Regions from separate parts of the Pseudomonas sp. FP1742 genome, predicted to be linked through region 2. Evidence: riboswitches for the same ligand, from Rfam matches in the RefSeq annotation. Region 2 holds a riboswitch; the other holds the start of a gene.

Region 1 (3,406 bases), 2.1 Mb from region 2:
CCCAGGCCAGGCCGTTCGGGTTACGAATCCCGGAAGCGAAGATCCGATGGTTGCCGGTGGCGCGATCCACTTCCCAGATCGCCGCGCGACCTTCCTCCTGATCCATGCCGTTTTCGCCGACGTTACTGTTCGAACCCACGGTGACGTACAGCTTGCTGCCGTCCTTACTGGCGATGACATTTTTGGTCCAGTGGTGATTTCGCGTGCCGCCCGGCAAATCGACCACTTTGATTGGCTGTGCCTTGATCGCTGTCTCGCCGTTTTCATAGTGAAAACGCAGCAAACGGTCGGTGTCGGCGACATACAGGTCTTTGCCAACCAGGGTCATGCCGAAAGGCGAGTTGAGGTTTTCCAGGAACACCGTGCGGGTTTCGGCGACGCCGTCGTGGTCCTTGTCCCGCAGCAGAGTGATGCGGTTCGGGCTGGGGACGCCGGCACCGGCGCGGCCCATGACTTTGCCCATGATCCAGCCGCGAATGCCTTTGCTGTCATCGGATTTGGCCGGCGCGTTGGTTTCGGCCACCAGTACGTCACCGTTGGGCAGCACGTAGAGCCAGCGCGGATGCTCGAGGCCTTCGGCAAACGCTACTACTTGAGTGCCTGCGGCGGCGACGGGTTTTTTACCTTGAGGCCAGCCGATCGCCGGGGCGATGTTCACCGTCGGGATCAGGGTTTTGTTCGGTTCTGGCAGCTTGGGCGACGGTCCGGTGCCGTCCGAGACTTGCAGGCTGGAGGTTTCACCACAGGCGGCGAGCCCTCCGGCGAGCGCGATGATGAACACGAGCTGGGGTTTGCGCATTACTGATCTTCCCTATGAATGCATTGACGTAATCATAGAGAAGCGTAGCTGCGTGATGGTTCAACCGGTCAGCCGCGGGCTTCCTTGAACAGCACGGCGATCCCTGGGTGGTAGTTGCCGGCCTCATTGCGCAACTTGCGGTAGGCGTAAGGGAAATACCAGGCCACGGCGCAGGTGTGTTCCTTTTGCAGGTCGTCGAGCATGTCCTGGAGTTCTTCCGGGGTGGCGCTGTGCTGGGCTTTTTGCGGGGCGACAAACAGGCAGCCGAGTTTCAGGTCGCTGGCGTAGCTGATGCGCTTCGCGTCGCTGGTGATGTCCGCCAGTGCCTGGGTCAGGTTCAGGCTATTGACCCGTGGCCAGCGCTGGGTGGCCTGCAGGTAAGCGCGTTCTTCGCTGGTAGCGATAAACAGATCGGCGCGGGCGTTGCGTTCGCCTTCTTCGGTCTGTTTGCGCGACGGTGTTTGCTGCAGCGTGACCATTTCCGCCATCCAGGCTGCGGCAGAGAGCAGGCCGAGGTTGGCGCTTTCGTCGTACCAGTAAGGCGTATCGTTATCGCCGCGCACGGCGTTGTAGCGGTCGATACAGTCAAACCAGCGTTCCAGCACCGGGCGCAGGAATTCCAGCTTCGGATTGCTGATGATCATGCCTTGCATGTGGCTCACCCTTGTTATTGTGTTATGAGGTTGTGGCTCTTTGATATCACTGCTGGCAGTGTGGCACAAGATTGGCGTCAGTAAATTGATCGACGGCAGTTATTCGCTCACTGGTGTCCCGTCTTCAATTGACGCTCCACCCCCAACCCTCTAACCTTCGCGGCTTGTTTCAGGTGCTCTGTGGCCTTGGTCGACAGAGTGAAACAGGGAAGCCGGTGAGTGAGTTTCTTCAAGCGAAGAACGATCACGATCCCGGCGCTGCCCCCGCAACGGTAAATGAGTGAAGACTGTGCCTTGAGCCACTGTGTCGACTGTCGACATGGGAAGGCGCGCAGTTGGCCCCGCGCCGCTCATGAGCCCGGAGACCGGCCTGATCCATCCAAGCGGCATCACGGTGGGCGATGCCAGGCTTCTTGCCGTCTATTCTTGTGCCTGCCCGCCGTTATCCAGCCTCAACGGAGAGCTCCCCCATGACTGATACCCCCGATCGTGACGAACGCCATCTGGCGCGCATGCTGCGCAAAAAAGCCGTGATCGACGAACGCATCGCCAACTCGCCGAATGAGTGCGGCCTGCTGCTGGTACTTTCCGGCAACGGCAAAGGCAAGAGCAGTTCGGCGTTCGGCATGCTCGCGCGCTCCATGGGCCACGGCATGCAGTGCGGCGTGGTGCAGTTCATCAAGGGGCGCAGCAGCACCGGCGAGGAGCTGTTCTTCCGGCGTTTCCCGGAGCAAGTGCGTTTTCATGTGATGGGCGAGGGCTTCACCTGGGAAACCCAGGACCGCCAGCGTGACATCGCCGCCGCCGAGGCCGCGTGGGCGGTGTCCCGCGAACTGCTGAGCGATCCGTCCATTGGCCTGGTGGTGCTCGATGAATTGAACATCGCCCTCAAGCACGGTTACCTCGATCTGGATCAGGTGCTCAGCGACTTGCAGGCCCGTCCGCCGATGCAGCATGTGGTGGTCACTGGCCGTGGCGCCAAACCGGAGATGATCGAACTGGCTGACACCGTCACCGAAATGGGCATGATCAAGCACGCCTTCCAGGCCGGGATCAAAGCGCAAAAAGGCGTCGAGTTGTGATTCAGCCACGTCATTGCCCGGCGGTACTGATCGCCGCGCCGGCTTCCGGTCAGGGCAAGACCACCGTCACCGCCGCGCTCGCCCGTTTGCATCGCAATCAGGGGCGCAAGGTGCGCGTGTTCAAATGCGGCCCGGACTTTCTCGACCCGATGATTCTCGAGCGCGCCAGCGGTGCGCCGGTTTATCAACTGGACATGTGGATGGTCGGCGAGCAGGAAAGTCGTCGTCTGTTGTGGGAAGCCGCTGGCGAAGCCGATCTGATCCTCATCGAAGGCGTGATGGGGCTGTTTGACGGTACGCCTTCCAGCGCCGACCTAGCGCGGCATTTCGGCGTGCCGGTGCTCGGCGTGATCGACGGCACCGCCATGGCGCAGACGTTTGGCGCGCTGGCCCTGGGCTTGGCGCGCTATCAGCCGGATTTGCCGTTTGCCGGCGTATTGGCCAACCGGGTCGGCACCGTCCGGCATGCGCAGTTGCTCGAAGGCAGCCTGACGGAAGGCTTGCGCTGGTACGGCGCGCTGTCCCGGGAAACGGGGATCGAATTGCCGAGTCGGCATCTCGGCCTGGTACAGGCCAGCGAATTGAATGATCTCGATCTGCGCCTCGATGCGGCGGCTGACTCACTGGCCAGCAGTTGCGACGTGGCACTGCCGCCGGCCGTGGAATTCGCCGCGCCTGAAATGATCGCGGCCGAACCGTTGCTGGCCGGTGTGCGGATTGCCGTGGCTCGGGACGAAGCTTTTGCGTTTACCTACGGCGCGAGCCTGGATCTGCTGCGGGCCATGGGCGCCGAGTTGTCTTTCTTCTCGCCGATCCGCGACTCCGAATTGCCGGAAGCAGACAGCCTGTATCTGCCGGGCGGTTACCCTGAA
Region 2 (3,406 bases):
CAAAATCCATGCGCTCGGGTTGCGGTCGATAACAAACCACATCGGACTGACTGCGCTCGCTGCGCCAGGCCAGGTCCTTGAAACTGATCGGTCGGCTGATGATTCGCCCGTCCAGTTCCGGCAGAGCGATATGCATCGCCAGATCGCGAGGACCGAGGCCCTGCTCGCTTGCCAGCCAACCGGGTTCGTTGTCCTGGGCACAGATGGCCTGGATCACCGGGATGTTGCGACGAAACGGCCGCAGGTGCGGCGCTTCGGGGCTGGACTGGGCGAAACCGGTGGTGTTGAGAATCACCCCCGCCTCGACTTCATCCAGCAAGTCCTCGACCACCATCAGGCAGCCGGATTCTTTCAGACTGGCCACAGCAATCGGCAACGGGTTGAGCCCCGCCGCCTGCAAACGCTGGCAGAAAACATCGATGAAACCGGTGTTCGCCGCCTGCAAGTGCGAGCGGTAAAACAACACCGCCGCCACCGGTTGACCGGTTTGCCAATCGGCTTGCCAATCCTGAAGGTGCGCGGGGCTTTTTTGCGGGTGGTAGATCGCGGTGCGCGGCAGGGTTTGTGGCTCGGCCCAGGCGTAATCGCGACCCAGCCAGCGATTGGCCAGACAGCGGAAAAAATCCAGGGCATTGCCCATGCCGCCCTGGCGCAAAAACTGCCAGAGCCGGTCGCGGTCTTCGGGAAGCACCGTACTCAAGTCGCTGAGTTCCGGGTCCGGGCGATCATCGCCCGGTACCAGAATCAGCTGTACACCGCGCTGGGACAATTCCACCAGACGCTCGATGCCATAACGCCAATAGGCGATGCCGCCGTGCAGCGAGATCAGAATCACCTTGGCGTGACGCAGCACCTCGTCGACATACAGATCGACCGAGGCGTGATTCTGCACCTGCATCGGGTTGGCCAGGCGCAGGCTCGGGTAATCGTCGGGCAACTGCTGCGCCGCTTCGGCGAGCAACGCCAGGCTGGAATCGCCGCTGCACAGGATCACCAGCTCGGCGGGGGTTTGTCCAAGGTCGGCAATGTTGTCATCCGACACGAATCCGCCGGGCTGGGTCCTGAGCAGGTGCATGGTTTAAACGCTGAGCGCAGCGCGCAATTGCGCTTCGAGCGCAGCGGCGTCCAGATCCTGACCGATCAACACCAGACGGGTGTTGCGCGCCTCTTCGGCGCCCCACTGGCGGTCGAAGTGTTTGTCGAACCGCGTGCCCACGCCCTGAATCAACAGGCGCATCGGTTTGTTCGGCACCGCCGCAAAACCTTTGACCCGCAGGATGCCGTGCTGAACCACCAATTGAGTCAGCGCATCCATCAGCAGGCTTTCGTCGGCTTGTGGCAGCTCAATGGAGATGGAATCGAATGCATCGTGGTCATGATCGTCTTCACCTTCATGGTGATGATCGTGATGACTGTGGCGGCTGTCGATGTGTTCTTCGGAACCGGCGCCGAGGCCAATCAGCACGTCCAGTGGCAGGCGACCGCTGCTGGCCTCGATGACTTTTACCGCCGGCGGCAGCTCTTCGGCGACTTCCAGGCGCACGCGGGCCAGGTCCGTGGCGCTGATCAGGTCAGCCTTGTTGAGGATTACCAGGTCGGCGCTGGCCAGTTGGTCGGCGAACAGCTCGTGCAGCGGCGATTCGTGGTCCAGGTTCGGGTCGAGTTTGCGCTGGGCGTCCACTTGATCCGGGAACGCGGCGAAAGTGCCGGCGGCCACGGCCGGGCTGTCGACCACGGTGATCACCGCGTCAACGGTGCAGGCACTGCGGATTTCCGGCCACTGGAAGGCTTGAACCAAAGGCTTTGGCAGGGCCAGGCCCGAGGTTTCGATGAGAATGTGGTCGAGGTCGCCGCGACGCGCGACGAGTTCGCGCATCACCGGGAAGAACTCTTCCTGAACGGTGCAGCACAGGCAGCCGTTGGCCAGTTCATAGACACGACCGCTGGCCTCTTCTTCGGTGCAGCCGATGGAGCACTGCTTGAGGATCTCGCCATCGATGCCCAGCTCGCCGAACTCGTTGACGATCACCGCGATGCGACGGCCCTGGGCGTTGTCGAGCATGTGCCGCAGCAAGGTGGTTTTGCCCGAGCCGAGGAAGCCGGTAACGATGGTGACGGGGAGTTTGGCCAGTGTTTTCATCGGATGCCCTTTGGCAAGGTGGCGGGCATACGGGACGACGACCGGCAACGCGGGGGCGCGTGCCTGAAGAGTTCGCCACCGGATCACCCCGCCCGGTTGAAAGTGAGAATCTGTGTCGAGGCAGGTCTCCTGGCTGACGGTGTGCCAATCGTTGGACTGGCGTTTGCTGCGCCTTCCCGCGAGCCTGATGGATCAGGGTTTGCAGTGGCGTGGCAGCGAACATCACCGTTCACAGTTGCGGGGGCAGCCGCGGCATCGACCGCGTTCCCTTCTTAGCTTCGGCAAACGCCGAAGAACCTCGAAAGCGCAAGGCTACGCATCGTGTGGGGGCGGGTCAATGTCCACCTGAGTTCTCTGGCGCCTGAGACGACGCCTTCGTGAGCAAGCCCGCTCCCACATTTGAAATGCGTTCCCCTGTGGGAGCGGGCTTGCTCGCGAAAGGAGCGACTCGGTATCCAAGTGAGAACCCTTGCCAATTGACGCCCAACCCTCGCCCATGCTCTCCTACACGCCTTGTTACGGGTGCCTTTCACAGGGTGAAACGGGAAACCGGTGAATCATGTGCTTTACTCTAAAGCCATGTCAGTCCGGTGCTGCCCCCGCAACGGTAAGCGAGTGAAGCGTCAGATCCACTGTGCCGGTCATCCGGCATGGGAAGGTGATGCTTGCAGGTTTCGGCACAAGCCCTGCCCCTCGCGAGCCCGGAGACCGGCCCGCAACAGCAAGTGAGTTTTACCTTCACTGAATAACAAACCCGCGGTGGGCGGGCGCTGTTCGAAATTTCTGCGTGCCCCGGCGTGCGGAGGTTCTCATGCGCTCTATTCACCCGCTGACAGACCAGAGGGAAGCGCCATGTCGATCATCAGCACTACCGGCCACGCCACAGCCAGCACCACCACAACCCTGACTCAACGCCTGACCGCCGCCGTGTGTGCGTCGATCCTTGGCGCCAGCCTTGTGTATTTCGCCGGTTTCTCGCACATCGCAGCGGTACACAACGCCGCGCACGACACCCGTCACAGCTCCGCGTTTCCGTGCCATTGAGACCTGTTGACATGATCAAGCGTATTGCGCAAACCGCAGGTTTCACCGGGCTGCTGGCCGCGCTGCTATTGACCCTGCTGCAAAGCTTCTGGGTCGCCCCGCTGATTCTGCAGGCCGAGACCTACGAAAAATCCGAGCCGGCCGTTGTTGAAGTTCACGAACACGCCGCAGGTGCTGCGGCTCATACCCACGATGCCGAAGCCTGGGAGCCGGAAGACGGCT

What was found. A riboswitch is a leader RNA that binds a small molecule or an ion and turns the genes downstream of it on or off. The one in region 2 is predicted to bind cobalamin.
Region 1: another riboswitch for cobalamin. It lies ahead of cobO (cob(I)yrinic acid a,c-diamide adenosyltransferase); the one in region 2 lies ahead of cobW (cobalamin biosynthesis protein CobW).

What each region holds. Positions count from the first base shown of each region.
Region 1 covers NZ_CP117460.1:1,838,537-1,841,942, forward strand. Annotated here, with positions in the region: gene PSH64_RS08265 (sorbosone dehydrogenase family protein) at 1-799, opposite strand, end outside; gene PSH64_RS08270 (hypothetical protein) at 868-1,452, opposite strand; cobalamin riboswitch at 1,607-1,841, shown strand; gene cobO (cob(I)yrinic acid a,c-diamide adenosyltransferase) at 1,923-2,534, shown strand; gene PSH64_RS08280 (cobyrinate a,c-diamide synthase) at 2,531-3,406, shown strand, end outside.
Region 2 covers NZ_CP117460.1:3,892,915-3,896,320, forward strand. Annotated here, with positions in the region: gene cobN (cobaltochelatase subunit CobN) at 1-1,075, opposite strand, end outside; gene cobW (cobalamin biosynthesis protein CobW) at 1,079-2,140, opposite strand; cobalamin riboswitch at 2,242-2,456, opposite strand; cobalamin riboswitch at 2,644-2,872, shown strand; gene PSH64_RS17210 (CbtB-domain containing protein) at 2,993-3,184, shown strand; gene PSH64_RS17215 (CbtA family protein) at 3,196-3,406, shown strand, end outside.